Regions from separate parts of the Paenibacillus sp. 7523-1 genome, predicted to be linked through region 2. Evidence: a T-box and tRNA genes for the amino acid it is inferred to sense, from the RefSeq annotation. Region 2 holds a T-box; the other holds one or more tRNA genes.
The links. A T-box is a leader RNA that pairs with one kind of tRNA and senses whether it is charged. The one in region 2 lies ahead of CHH60_RS23485 (valine--tRNA ligase), so its partner is inferred to be a tRNA-Val.
Positions count from the first base shown of each region.

Region 1: it encodes a tRNA-Val, which carries the amino acid that the T-box ahead of CHH60_RS23485 (valine--tRNA ligase) is inferred to sense. The anticodon was not compared.

Region 1 covers NZ_NPBR01000010.1:6,789-14,123, forward strand. The annotation lists gene CHH60_RS12080 (SDR family oxidoreductase) at 1-335, opposite strand, end outside; gene CHH60_RS12085 (TetR/AcrR family transcriptional regulator) at 340-954, opposite strand; gene CHH60_RS12090 (hypothetical protein) at 1,134-1,313, opposite strand; gene CHH60_RS12095 (YdhK family protein) at 1,418-1,993, opposite strand; gene CHH60_RS12100 (organic hydroperoxide resistance protein) at 2,226-2,645, opposite strand; tRNA gene CHH60_RS12105 (tRNA-Val) at 2,896-2,968, opposite strand; gene CHH60_RS12110 (hypothetical protein) at 3,109-3,354, shown strand; gene CHH60_RS12115 (GNAT family N-acetyltransferase) at 3,598-4,041, shown strand; gene CHH60_RS12120 (DUF3892 domain-containing protein) at 4,168-4,404, shown strand; gene CHH60_RS12125 (hypothetical protein) at 4,486-4,767, opposite strand; gene CHH60_RS12130 (hypothetical protein) at 4,761-4,973, opposite strand; gene CHH60_RS12135 (DUF3889 domain-containing protein) at 5,120-5,440, opposite strand; gene CHH60_RS12140 (hypothetical protein) at 5,494-5,787, opposite strand; gene CHH60_RS12145 (manganese catalase family protein) at 6,008-6,910, shown strand; gene CHH60_RS12150 (DUF3221 domain-containing protein) at 7,000-7,335, opposite strand, start outside.
Region 2 covers NZ_NPBR01000023.1:28,318-35,652, forward strand. The annotation lists gene cobA (uroporphyrinogen-III C-methyltransferase) at 1-258, shown strand, start outside; gene hemB (porphobilinogen synthase) at 395-1,396, shown strand; gene hemL (glutamate-1-semialdehyde 2,1-aminomutase) at 1,545-2,849, shown strand; gene CHH60_RS23475 (RluA family pseudouridine synthase) at 2,846-3,751, shown strand; gene CHH60_RS23480 (LysM peptidoglycan-binding domain-containing protein) at 3,890-5,428, shown strand; T-box leader at 5,589-5,877, shown strand; gene CHH60_RS23485 (valine--tRNA ligase) at 5,936-7,335, shown strand, end outside.

The DNA of each region.
Region 1 (7,335 bases), on a different contig from region 2:
AATTGCTGGTCAAACTCCTCCTCGGTAACGTCCGCCAAAGGTGTTGTTTTCATCACTCCTGCGTTGTTGATCAGAATATCCACTTTGCCCAGCTGCTTCACCGTTTCTGCAAATAAGTGCTCCACGTGAACCTTCTGTGCCAAATCTGCCTGTATGGTGATGGCGCGAACACCTTTTTGCCGAACAAGCTCTGCCACTTCTTCTGCCTTGTCTGGACTGCTCGCATAGTTGATGACGACATCTGCGCCAAGATCGGCGAGCTGCAGTGCTATAGCCCGTCCAATTCCGCGTGATGAACCAGTAACGATGGCAACTTTACCTGATAAATTTGTCATGAGATTACTTCCTCCCTGAATTCAGATGAAATACACCTTGCTCAACCAGCAACCAAACCTGCTCGAATTCCTCATCAATGGTCTCACGATGCCATTCATACGCATGTGCGGGATGATGAAAGCGAGCTGTTGCGTGTAAAATTCCTGCAGCAACCTTGTTCGGTTTCGGGAAACGAAGCTGCTGGTCCTGCTGTATAATCTCGGCGAGATGCTGTGTTAACTGCTCCACATGTCTGTAAATGAGTTCTGCCGATTCCTGTGTAACCTTGGCATACATATCAAATAACTCTGTGTCTGATTCTGCATAGTGCCGTTTAAGGTGATTTAAGGTTTCGATATATTTTTTGAGATGTTGTATTCCTTCTCCAGATCCGGTCTGTACGCTTACGACTTTCGCGAGTGGAGCGATAATCTCATCTTCCAACCACTGTGCCGTTACACCTTCGAGTAATTCCTTCTTGCTGGTATAATGCCTGTAAATGGTTCCATGGCTGACTCCAAGCAATTTGGCTACATCTGTAACGGAGGTTTTGGCAGCACCAAACCGCCTGATGGTTTCCTGCGTGGCTGTAATAATCTGCTCTTTGGTTAGAAATTCAGAAATTTTATCTTTGGTCATATCTTTAAGATGGTTAAGACGAACCACCCAATGTTCACCTCCGTCGTAAAGTTAGAATAGCACAGACTATAACAAATGACAAATATTGATTTTTGTCATTTGTCACTCTAATGATATGTACTTTTTTCACACAGCAAAAAGAGCCCAGCAATGGACTCTTCATCTCATCCTCTATTTATTCAGAAAACATACTTGAACAGTAAGAATAGGACAACCAGAATTCCTCCAAGAATCAGCCAGTTGCTGATTTCCCACCAAATGCCTTTACCTCCACCAGATATAAGCTGTTGTTCGCGCTCTTGATGACGCTGGCTGTGTGTTTCTGTCTCTGAGGCATGCGGTGGTTTGCTAAAATCCATCATATACATTCCCCTTTCGAGCAGCTATTTTCCGCCTTCAAGTTCCATTATAACCCAGAATTGAGTTAAAGAATGAAAGATTCTCTCATCGTGGATAGTGTCATCTATTCAGCTGATAACTCATTCTCTGTAACCCACTTGTGATTTTTCACCGGATCTCCTCCGATTGTCGGCGTGTAATCCACCATATACACTGTTGTCTGTTCAGCGGAATCAATGGTAGCTGTTGCCCCTTTCATACCGGTCATGTGGTCGGCGTTCAATACAACTTCTTCACCAGCTTTATAGGGCTCTTTATTGTGCTCCTTTATTTCCTCGTGGATCACCCACTTGTGATTCTTCACTGGCTCTCCCCCCGTTGTCGGTGTATACGTAACAGCATAAACGGTCGTTTCATAGGCTCCAACAATCGTGGCGGTTGCCCCTTTCATACCGGACATATGGTCAGCACTCATGATAACCTGGCTGCCAATCGGATATGTAGGATCCACCTTTTCCATAAGCCCTTGTGGCAGCTCTCCTGAATCCGAATGGTGCATTTCTCCTGTAGTGGCTGTATGACTGTTATTGCTGTTATGGCTGTTATTGCTGCTATTCTGTTCCGTATTTTTACCGCAACCACTTACTACCAGACTTCCTGCGATCAGTAGAGATACCATCATCATTACGTACTTTTTCATGTTAACTCTCCTTTGAAATACGAATCTAGATACCTATAATATACCCCATGTGGGTATATTTCAACCTTCAACCTCCAAGGTTTACTCTCCGGCGCCCATAATAAAAAACACCTTCAACTCTGTCCTATCCCATTTACAATGGCAATGGGACAGACATTTGAAGGTGTTCTCAGTCTTTATCTTAATCAAGCCTATTTTAGAAACATCACAAATCCAAATTCGTTATTGATTGTTACGCCATCTCCAGAGTTACATTTACATTGCCTCTGATTCCTTTGGAGTATGGGCAATAGTCATGAGCAAGTTTGACAAATTTCTGTGCGGTCTCTTCATCCAAACCCTCGATTTTCACTTCCAGCTCGACTTCCAACTTCACTCCGTTGTCCGAAGGATCTGTAACAAGCATAACAGTTGCAGATACGGTGCTTCGCTCAATTTCCACATTGTGTTTCTTCAATTGAAACTCCAAAGCAGAGTTAAAACATGCACTGTATCCTGCTGCAAACAGCTGCTCCGGATTCGTAGCCGTAGTCACTTTACCACCAAGTTCCGGCGGTGCAGCTACATCCAGCATAAATACGTTATCTGGTGATTGCACGATCCCTTGACGTCCACCTGTATTGATTACTGTCGTTTCATATAGAGTTTTCATTGTAATTTCTCCTCTTCATCATTGAATTTTATTTGATAAGTTAAACTCGTTTAATTATTGTTTACAATTAGATTGTACACAACTTAATTGCGTTTGTAAACAATTATTTTGTTATAAAAAAAGAAGCCGCCATTTTGGCAACTTCTTAACTTTGTTTTCTGTTTTATTACATCGGAGTCTGATCCACGTTTTTAGCGAATCTTCAAAACAAACAAGAAAAAAGCCCTTGCTACGCAAGGACTTTTCGTTATGATCTGTAGTGGGCTCGAACCACTGACCCCTACCCTGTCAAGATAGTGCTCTCCCAGCTGAGCTAACAGATCATGATAACCTATTCTGTTCGAATGAAGTAACAGTATCATACCAAGTAAACGCGTACAATGTCAATGGTTTAATGGTTATATTTTGTTGAGAATGGAGCACACTAAGGAATGATTACCATTTCATTAAAGAGGTGACTTCGATGCCACACGCAAACTCCCATAAATCCCGGGCCTATAGCAAAAAATGGGGCTTCATTCTTCCCCTCACCATACTTATTCTCGTGATCTCCGGCTGCAGCCTGGAACGGGATGAGCATACCGTGCGGTTCCAACAACTACAGCAACCGAATGTAACGGATGATCTTCCTGTTTGGCTCGATGTCTACTCGAAATCTGTCCATGAAGAGGTCTATTCGCCTCAGGGAAACAGTGAACTTTTGCCCTGACACTGACACTCTTGCTTGTTATCACTCATCCTCATCCCACTTTCTGGAGTAGGCTTTCTTCGTTACGTAATATAATAAAGCGATCATTCCGGCAGACATCAAGAGTGTAATGGTCATAATTCCTGCCACGCCCATCCTCTTCACCCCTCTCCCAATATGTTCCAGACTCAACTATACAGGAAAAGCGATTTTTTGTATAATGCAGTCTGATATGTCGCTCAAGAGCAGAAAGAAGGAATGGAATTGGCAGCAGAAATTAGTTATGTAACGACAGATGAACAGCTCCAGCAAGCATTGGGCATCCGCCATGACGTTTTTGTCATCGAGCAGCAGGTGCCTGCCGAGATTGAAATCGATCAATTTGATGTCATCAGTCCTGATGTACATCATGTTTTATTAAGTACGGACGGACAGGCTGTAGCTACAGGACGACTTATCTATTACAGCAAGGATACAGCCAAAATGCAGCGAATTGCTGTGCTTCAATCCCATCGTTCATTCGGTTATGGACGTGTACTCCTGCTAGCCATGGAAGAGCGGGCACGAGAGCTTGGCTTGACTTATTCTTTACTGGATGCGCAATGTCAGGCCCAGAAATTTTATGAGAAGCTCGGATACGAAGTGATCTCGGAAGAACCTTTTTATGATGCCGACATTCTGCACGTACGCATGAGAAAGAGTCTGTAAAACCCTATCCTTCGGTGAATCAACGTGTCTACAAGTGTTCTAGGATGTCATGCATACTTTTCTTCGATTCGGACAGGCTAAAGGGGAACTCAAATTCTCATTTCCTCAGATAAGGAGTGTGACATTATGAATCAGACGACACGTGAGAGCTTCACAGCAGTACAAAAAAATGGTGACGGTGATCTGACTGGCTTTCAAACCTCTTCTGGACGCATACTGGATTATCAGCAAGCACTGGCAGAAGTACAGGCAGGAGCGATAGCGGGTGTGAATGTGTTTAAAGGCAAGGACGGGGAAATGTACATTCGCGGTGATGCGGACGGCGACCCGACCAACAATCTGGATCAACTCCCCACTTTCTAAATATATGAACGATGTGTAATAACGAAGCAAGCGCCAGTCCGGCATCCCGGATTGGCGTTTTTATTTCGCAATAAAGTTTCCCTAGTATTCCAAAAAATACTTAACAGCATCTCCGGCAGGCTGACTCTTACGAATCGGCTGCGGTTCCTGTTCCCATGCCTGCAAGATTTGTATTCCTTCCAGCGTGGACTTATTGGCCCAGTTAATATGCTGTCTGCGCTCCAGTTCAAGCAATGATTCGCGAATGAGATCCCGGCTTCGCCCTGTCTTGTTCTCCAGCTCATCCATTCGGGGCATACGTCGTCGCTGCCCAGCATAATTAACGATAATTCGTAAAATCTTCCGTTCAAAATCGTTTAACATATGCCCGCCTCCCCGTCCTTATGAAGGATAGGACGCCATGCCAGAATACCTTGCTCCAGAAATGTCCGGGGCGATCCATCTGCTCCTGCGGATGCTCGGATTCTCCCACCTCGCACACTGTTAATACGAATCTGACGCTGCGTAATATGTCCTGCACGATCCATGTACACGAGTTCCACCATCTGGCCAATATATTTTCCCAACATAACCATCCCTCCAATAAGAACGTTTGTTTGTATTACCTATTATATGAGAACATAAGTTCTTTATTCAATAACTAAAAAAAGGATTTTATATAGCAAAAAACCAGGCTTGTCCCTGTTATCAGAGATGCCTGGCTTTTTTTTATTTTTTAGTGTCGATCCGATTCACTGAACTGCACCTTTTTTAACTGCTGCGTAGACGGATTAAAATCTACATTGACATACACAGCAAACTCTTTGCCGTCCTTGCCCCGCACCCATAACTTAAACTGCTCCCGGGATTGGTTGGCTGTCAGCGATGTACGTCCAATATGCTTGTAATCCAGTATGTCCACATTATATTTGGTCTGCGTTTCTTTTACGGCGATGATTCCCCACTTCGCATAATCCGGAATGGGAGCCGCTGAACTGGTGGCTAGTCCCGACAAACTCAGCATAATCGTCATCAGTGTAACGATAAGTAATCTCATATCAATCACTCCTTGGGGCTTGTTTCCGTTAGCCTGCCCATGGGAGGATTATTTTACACGATCAGTCGAATGATTAATGTTACAGGTTGCTGAACCCAGCGAACAATCTGAAGAATCGTTTGATGCCGATCCAGTGGAGGATTGAAACTTATCCCCCAGTCACCTGACAATAAATGATTCGTGGGGTCCGGATTGGACGGTGCATCCAGCCCGTACTTTTTCTCCAAGGCTTCCCTCGTTTCTTGATCCACTTCGACTTGATGATGAACATAAGCAGAGACATGCTCTACATGAAGAAGTAAAAGTATACCTATAGTAAATACAGTGATAAGCCAACGTTTAAGCAAAACTTGTCCTCCTTTTCATTGCCCTTAGCCAAAATCCCCAATTACTCTAATTGTAACCCTAATACATCCCCATTGGAAAATTGATCCTGAATAGGATATATACGTCTTTAGCCCCAAATATGCTGACTGCGGTTTGATTCTCCCATTCTATGTGTAATAGGCCTTGATAGACTGAACTGAATTATGATCTGAACACCCATTTCGAGGAGGTTATATTTGAATGTTCAAACGAATGGATGAAATCTTGATTGAAATCCCCAATGTCGAGAAGCCCGATCCCAATGCAGCCGCATCCATACAGGAACTGCTAGGCGGCAAATTCGGAGAAATGTCAACGTTGAACAATTACCTCTACCAGTCGTTTAATTTTCGCTCCAAGGAAAAATTGAAGCCCTTCTACGACCTCGTCATGAGTATTACAGCCGAAGAATTGGGTCACGTGGAGCTGGTATCTCACGGGATAAACCAATGCCTCAGAGGTTCGACCGCTTACAAGGAACCCGATGATACACCACTTGGTTCCGTGAAGGATGCACGTCTATCCTATCATTACCTGGCGGGGGCCCAAGGTGCCATGCCTTTTGATTCTATGGGCAACCCGTGGACCGGTGCAAATGTGTTCAACAGTGGTAATCTTGTCGAGGATCTGCTGCATAACTTTTTCCTCGAATGCGGCGCACGTACACATAAAATGAAAGTATACGAAATGACAGACCACCCTGCTGCCCGGGAAGTGGTTGGGTTCCTGCTAGTACGCGGCGGTGTACACGTCGTTGCCTACGCCAAAGCGCTGGAAATTGCAACAGGCGTGAATGTGACCAAGCTGGTTCCTATTCCTTCATTGGAAAACAAGGCATTCACCGAGACCCGAAAATACGAAGAAAAAGGCGTACACACCAAGCTGTACACGTATAGCGATAAAGACTTTAATGCCATCGGCCAAATCTGGAAAGGAACACACCCTGAAGATGGACAACCACTTGAAGTCATTCAAGGTGTTCCAGAAGGCTTTCCGATTCCGGAAGCCCCTGCGGTGGAAGAAGAATTCGCCCCAGGCATTTCACATGAGGACTTCGCGGAAATTGCACGTCGTCTGAAAATGGCGGGGAATATTGCTGATTGATACAGCATGATCATGATGATGTCATAATATATAAAGCCCTCGTTTGCTAGATAAGCATATCTGAGGGCTTTTGTTTTTTTATGCTTCATTCACTTTTTTTGTTCTTGCACCGATTCCACTGGCTCCACATCCTGAACTTCGAGTTCAATCTGCGCCTGATTATCATCCGTTGACATGGCATCCTTCATGCGAACCGCCCAGATTCCTGTATCGGCATGAAACTCCACGTCTTCAATGACCGGCAAACTTATCTCCTCACCATCGGATAAATAAATTCCGCCGCGAATTGCGTCCGCCTCACTGATCTTCGCGCCATCGGGAGTTGCCGCAGCATACTCTGCAATGGACTCTGCTCTTGCACGACCTGGATAAGGCTCTTCCTCCGGACTTCCATCCGTCCAGACTTCAACATACGTACCAATCTG
Region 2 (7,335 bases):
ATTCACGCGGTGACGTTCACGAGCTCTTCAACGGTTACGAACTTCATGGAGATGCTTAAACGGATGGGGCTCCAAGATCCATTACCGTTGTTAAAAAATGTCGAGGTTGCTTGCATCGGGCCAGTGACTGCCAAGACGGCAGAAGCGGCTGGGTTGAAGGTGACACTGATGGCCGCAGAAGCAACGATCGAAAGTATGATCTCTGCGCTGATTGAATGGAAACGGACGCCTTCTCCAGAAGGGGCTATGCCTCGTTGATTTAGGAATTGTATCGCTATTGTAATAGATTGTATCCATATACCAAAATGCAGATTGATGAAGCGTGCTGAATTCGTTAGGATACCGGCGCGCTTCCCTTTTTGCTCTACTTTACTCTAAGAGAGGATGTATCTATATGAGTTTCCCAATTATACGACACCGTCGCTTACGTCAATCCGCAGGCATCCGCAATATGGTTAGAGAGACTCATCTGACCGTGGATGATTTTATCCAGCCCATCTATGTAACTTACGGTGAAAACGTAAAATCCGAGATCAAATCTATGCCAGGCGTATTCCGTTTTTCTCTTGACCGTCTGCAGGAAGAGGTAAAAGAGATTGCCGATCTGGGAATTCCGGCCGTGTTGTTGTTCGGTATTCCTGAGACAAAGGATAGTATTGGTTCTTCTGGTTTCGCTGAAGATGGTATTGTGCAGGAAGCAACGAAATTGATTAAGTCCTGGTATCCCGACCTGCTGGTTGTGGCAGATACCTGCCTGTGTGAATTTACGGATCACGGCCACTGCGGTATGGTGCATACCGTGGAAGTTGACGGACATATCTGCGGAGATGTTCTGAATGATGAATCACTGGATTTGCTAGTGAAAACAGCTGTATCCCAAGCCAAAGCAGGCGCGGATATTATTGCCCCATCCAATATGATGGATGGATTCGTTCAGGCCATTCGGGCAGGACTGGATGAGAATGGTTTCAGCCATATTCCAATCATGTCATACTCCGTTAAATATGCATCTGCTTTTTATGGTCCCTTCCGTGAAGCAGCGGATTCCACCCCACAGTTTGGAGATCGCAAATCATATCAGATGGACCCGGCTAATGCCCGCGAGGCACTGCGCGAAGCTGAAACGGATGTGCTTGAGGGAGCAGACATGCTGATGGTGAAACCGTCACTCTCCTATCTGGACGTGATGCGCACAATCAAGGATCAATTTGACCTCCCGCTTGTGGCCTACAATGTAAGTGGTGAGTATGCCATGGTGAAGGCTGCAGCAATACAGGGTTGGATTGATGAGAAAAAGGTCGCCATGGAAATTCTGCTCAGCATGAAACGCGCGGGTGCGGATATGATCATTACGTATTACGGAAAAGATGCCTCCCGCTGGTTGGCTGAGAAGTAATAGTTCTATGTAATTACACGTTTGCTAAGAGCGTCGTTATCAAATGATCAACATATAGCAAGGCCCTGCACGACCCTGTTATGTCGCTTGTATAGATCAGTTTACTGTTCATATAAGGAGCGGGGCCTTCATATTAAGGAGGATGTTCATGACTGCACAATCAGGAAAAAGACGAAACGATGAGCGCTCACGCAGCGCATTCGAGGAAGCCAAGCAGTACATACCTGGAGGCGTAAACAGCCCCGTTCGGGCATTCAAATCCGTAGGACTTACCCCGATCTATGCAGAACGTGGAGAAGGGTCCAAAATTTACGATATTGATGGCAATGTATTTATTGATTATGTGGGCTCATGGGGACCACTTATTATGGGACATGCCCATCCTGATGTCGTTGAAGCACTGCGTGAAACAGCTCTGAAAGGAACGAGCTTTGGTGCTCCAACGCTGCTGGAGACCGAGATGGCTAAACTTGTTTGCGAACGCGTACCTTCCATCGATATTGTGCGGATGGTCAACTCGGGTACGGAAGCAACCATGAGTGCCATCAGATTGGCGCGCGGTGCAACGGGCCGCAGCAAAATTCTGAAGTTTGAAGGTTCATATCACGGACATGCGGACAGCTTGCTGATCAAAGCGGGCTCCGGTGTCGCTACCCTTGGATTGCCAGACAGTCCTGGAGTTCCTGAAGGGGTTGCTACCAATACGATTACTGTGCCATACAATGATCTGGAATCGGTTAGTCTTGCCTTTGAACGTTTTGGTGAGGAGCTGGCTGCTGTCATTGTTGAGCCTGTGGCTGGGAATATGGGCGTTGTACCTCCGGCAGCGGGCTTTCTTGAAGGTCTGCGCAGCCTGACGAGCCAGTACGGCAGCCTGCTCATCTTTGATGAAGTCATGACCGGTTTCCGTGTTGGCTTGAACTGTGCACAGGGGCGGTATGGTGTTACGCCCGATCTGACATGTCTCGGTAAAGTTATCGGCGGCGGCCTTCCGGTCGGAGCATATGGTGGTCGTCGGGATCTGATGGAGCAGATCGCTCCAACCGGTCCGATCTATCAAGCGGGAACACTGAGTGGTAACCCACTGGCTATGGCAGCAGGCTATACCACCCTCAAACTGTTGACACCGGAAGTCTATGATCGTTTGGAGACGTTGTCGGCTCGTTTGCAGGCTGGCTTCGAAAAGAATGCGGCAGAGGCGGGTATTGCAGTAACGATCAATCGCGTTGGTTCCATGGTATGTCCGTTCTTCAGCAGTGTACCTGTTACCAATTACGATATAGCCAAAGGAAGCAATTTGGATCAGTTTGTTCGCTACTTTGCAGCAATGATTGATGAGGGTGTAAGCGTGGCACCTTCCCAATTTGAGGGCATGTTCGTCTCTGGTGTGCATACAGAGCAGGATATTGACGATACGATTGAAGCAAACCGCAAGGCTCTACAATCTCTATGACGATCAAAAGTTGGAAGCGTCGTGGGGAATGGCTGGAGCTGATGCCAGGCAAAGTGGTAACAGGCAGTCCAGACAGACAGCTTGCGGCAGAGCAATGGCTGCTCACTGAACTTTCGTTTCCAGAAAAGCTGTTTCGTCAGCTCAAGGCAAATCACGGAATTCAACTCGCAGGGGACCGGCTTCGGCTGGCCCTTTTTGCATCTCAGCCCATTGATGTTGAACCCCGGTGGGCAGAGATTGAGGTGCTGTACGAGGATGATTTTAGTCTGGTTGTACATAAACCTGCGGGTATGAAGCTGCATCCGGATGGATCTCGTGCCGATCATGCCATTACGCTGGATCACGCTGTCGCCTCTTATTATGAGATCAACGGTATCGACACCAGCGTGCGCCATGTGCATCGCCTCGATGAAGATACAACAGGCCCTGTTCTCTATGCCAAGAATGCTTTTGCTCTGGCAAAATTGGATGAGGCAATGCGTCGCAAAGAAATTGGGCGTCAGTATGTAGCCATTGCTGAAGGGCAGGTATCTCCGGAATGCAGCAAAATTGATGCGCCCATCGGTAAGGACAGGCATCACAAGCAGCGCAGACGCATTTCCGAGAGTGGGCAGGACGCAGTAACACATGTAGAGATTGTAGAAGTGTGGGAGCGTGCTACACTTGTGCGACTAATACTGGATACAGGACGTACGCATCAGATCAGAGTGCATCTGAGTTATGCCGGACACCCGCTTGTTGGCGATCAGCTGTATGGAGGAAAGCCTGATGCCATTGGGCGCCAGGCACTTCATGGTGAAGTGTTAAAATTTAATCATCCGCTCACGGGAGCGCTGATTGAAGTTCGAGATCCGTGGCCTTCTGATTTGGAACAGCTAGCCGAGCGGGAACGAACAACCTAATAAAAAGGCAAGCTTTGAACAAAGGTGGCATGCTCATCTCATCGATGGCATATAGATGGGGTAACGAAGGATTTGGACCATGGATCAGTCCCATGAGAAGGATCATGGTGAACATATGCCGAAAGGAGGACGCCACCTTTGTTGAATCAACCTTATGGTTTACGGTTCGATATTTATGAGCGCGTTCATTTGTCCGAGGGAGTCCCTGCCATTGAGGAACTGGAGGAAATTGAGTTATACCCGCGTATTCAAGTCATCGGTCAGGATGATCATGCAACGTTGCGAGGCCATCTTTTACTTACAGGTGCGTATCGGGGAGAGAACGAGATATCGGAGGAACTGAAACATTTTATTCCGGTTGAGATCACGGTTCCCCTGAATCGGGTAAGATCGCTTGAGGATATCTCGATTGAGATTGAAAACTTTGATGTGGATTTATTATCCAGCCGAAGCTTGAATATTACAGGTGTGTTGTCACTGCGTGGCATTGAGGGCTTTCCTGTTGAAGAGCCGCAGGCCTGGTCAGCGGAAGAATTTACTGTGGTACACTCGCCTGATCCGCAGCAGGTTAACCGCGCTCCGGAGGCAGAGGATGCAGATGCCGGGTTGAACACTTTTGCTCAGGAATATCTGCTGCAGCGCAGTGAAGAGGAAGGTCTGCCTATAACGGCCGAGTCTCTATACGCAGCAGAAATCCCTGGGTATCCACAGCAAGCCGCTGAAGAAAGCATCCGTTATGAAGAAGATGCGCAGCCGGAAGAACAGTTAACCCCTGCACCGCAACAGATCTATGCTGATACGCTCGAGAATCAAGATGAAGAAGAATATCAGAAAAGACCTGCTGAAGATAACGCTCCTTCATTAATCACCCAAGAAGATGAAGTAGCCGATAATGAAGTACCCGCCTCACCTTCACCCGTCTCATCTTTTATGGCGGAGACTGCAGACCGGTTGGCTTCTTATCCGGAGTCAGAGCCATTGCTACCTCTGGCTGAGGAATCACCATCTGTCTGGGCCGAGCCTTCCGTGGAGACCTTACATACAAACACGGAGCTGAACCAACAACCATCGGAAGACTTGGCTGTTTCGAATGTCTGGAACTTCGAATCTTCCAGGTCAGGTTCACCGCAGGAAGATCAGACGGAGGCTGAGAAGCCAGCAGAGAATTGGCAGGATGTGTTTGCAGCGTCTGAACTGGAATCTGCCGAGGGGGAAAGACCTTCTGCACCGGGAGCAGTGGATGCAGATGAATCTTCAGAGCCTGTTTCGTTCATTCCTGAACCTGTGGCTGAGACAGAAGACAAGCCAGAGCTCAAAGTAGCGTTTGGCAGCAAGAGGGAGTCTTCACCAAGACAGGAAGAAGGGGTCGGGATCTCGTCCCTGTTGTCCTCGGGTAGGTCGGTGCGGGATACAGAAACGGATCGGGAGGACGAGTCGGTCGCTGGCTCCGTACAGGAAGAAGCCTACCAGGCAGAAGATGTTCAGTGGAAGAACCTGTTTTTGGGCACGATTGTGGATCAGACACCATTCCGCAAAGTTAAACTGTGCATCGTCCAGCGGGAAGAGACCTTGGATAGCATTGCTGACCGCTATCAATTGAGTACCCGGGAGCTCCAGTTGTACAATCGTTTAACTGAACAAGTCGTTGAAGAAGGGCAGATTCTATACATCCCCTGACCTCTGACTTGTAAAATAACGTCCATATCAACCTGCAATCCAATAAGGATTGCAGGTTTTTGCTGCTTTTTGGCTTAAGATGCAGGGCTGCCGCCCGTTTCCGCTGTTGTCAGGTTGACTATCGGGCACGGTCAGGGTATGATGTGTTTAGGTTTTTTAAAGAACAACGTCGAATGGGAGTAGTAGACAGCAAGGCCTTTCAGAGAGCGGGATTGCAGCGCTGAGAAATTCCGCAGGAACCTACTGATCGAAGTCGCCCGGGAGTTGCCTGTTTGAATATGAGGAACGATGAAACATGTCATTGTGATTTGTTTGTTCCTGAAGTAGGATGGGCCGGTAGCAGCCGTTATCTGCTTGAAGTGTCACGATAGCCTCAGAAAGGCATGGTGTTTCTTTCTGTCTGCGTGAAACAAAGGTGGTACCGCGAAAGCTAACCTTTCGTCCTTTGATGGATGAAAGGTTTTTTTGTTTTTTGGCGATGATGATTAAGTAACGGAGGAATGACACATGTCTGAAGAAAAAAAATCAGCGGCAACAGAAATGCCGACTACGTATGATCCGAAAGCTGCGGAGCAGAAATGGTATTCTACCTGGACAGAACGTGGATATTTCAAGGCTGGTCAGCGCAAGGATGCTGAACCGTTTACCATTGTAATTCCACCCCCGAATGTAACCGGTATGCTTCATATCGGGCATGCACTGGATTTTACACTCCAGGATATTCTGATCCGAACCAAACGGATGCAAGGATATGACGCTTTGTGGCTCCCAGGTTCCGACCATGCAGGTATTGCGACTCAAACCAAAGTAGAGCAAAAGCTGCGTGAAGAAGGTTTGACCCGCTATGATCTTGGACGCGAGAAGTTCCTGGATAAAGTCTGGGATTGGAAAGACCAATACGCGACAACGATCCGTCAGCAGTGGGGTAAAATGGGACTCTCCCTGGATTATTCACGTGAACGCTTCACGCTCGATGAAGGGCTTTCCCAAGCGGTGCGCAAAGTGTTTGTTCAACTATATGAAAAAGGCCTGATTTACAGAGGCAAACGCATTATTAACTGGGATCCGGTGAACCGTACTGCATTGTCTGACATTGAGGTTGAGTACAAAGAGGTTCAGGGACACCTGTATCATCTGAAATACCCACTTAAGGACGGAAGCGGTTATGTTACGGTAGCAACGACTCGTCCGGAGACGATGCTCGGTGATACTGCAGTTGCGGTTCATCCAAAAGATGAACGTTATACAGACATGATTGGCAAAACGCTGATCCTGCCAATCATCGGCCGGGAAATTCCGGTTATTGCAGATGATTATGTAGATAAGGAATTCGGAAGCGGTGCTGTAAAAATTACACCTGCACATGATCCGAATGACTTTGAAGTGGGTCTTCGCCACAATCTGCCTCAGATCATAGTAATGGATGAGACAGGTACCATGAATGCGGAAGCAGGCAAATATCAGGGTATGGATCGCAGTGACTGCCGCAAACAGATCGTTGCAGATTTGCAGGAACTGGGTGTTTTGATCAACATTGAGGATCACACACACCAGGTTGGACACAGCGAACGGACGGGAGCTGTGGTTGAGCCTTATTTGTCCACACAATGGTTTGTTGAGATGAAGCCTCTCGCCGAAAGAGCCATTCAAAAACAGCAAAACGGGGAAGGCGTAAACTTCGTTCCCGATCGTTTTGAGAAAACGTATTTGAACTGGATCGAAAATGTTCGTGACTGGTGTATCTCACGTCAGTTGTGGTGGGGACATCGTATTCCTGCCTGGTACGACGATGAGACTGGTGAAATTATTGTATCGGCTGAAGATCCAACAACACTGCCAGAGTACGCGGGTCGTAAGCTGAGACAGGATGAAGATGTTCTGGATACGTGGTTCAGTTCGGCATTGTG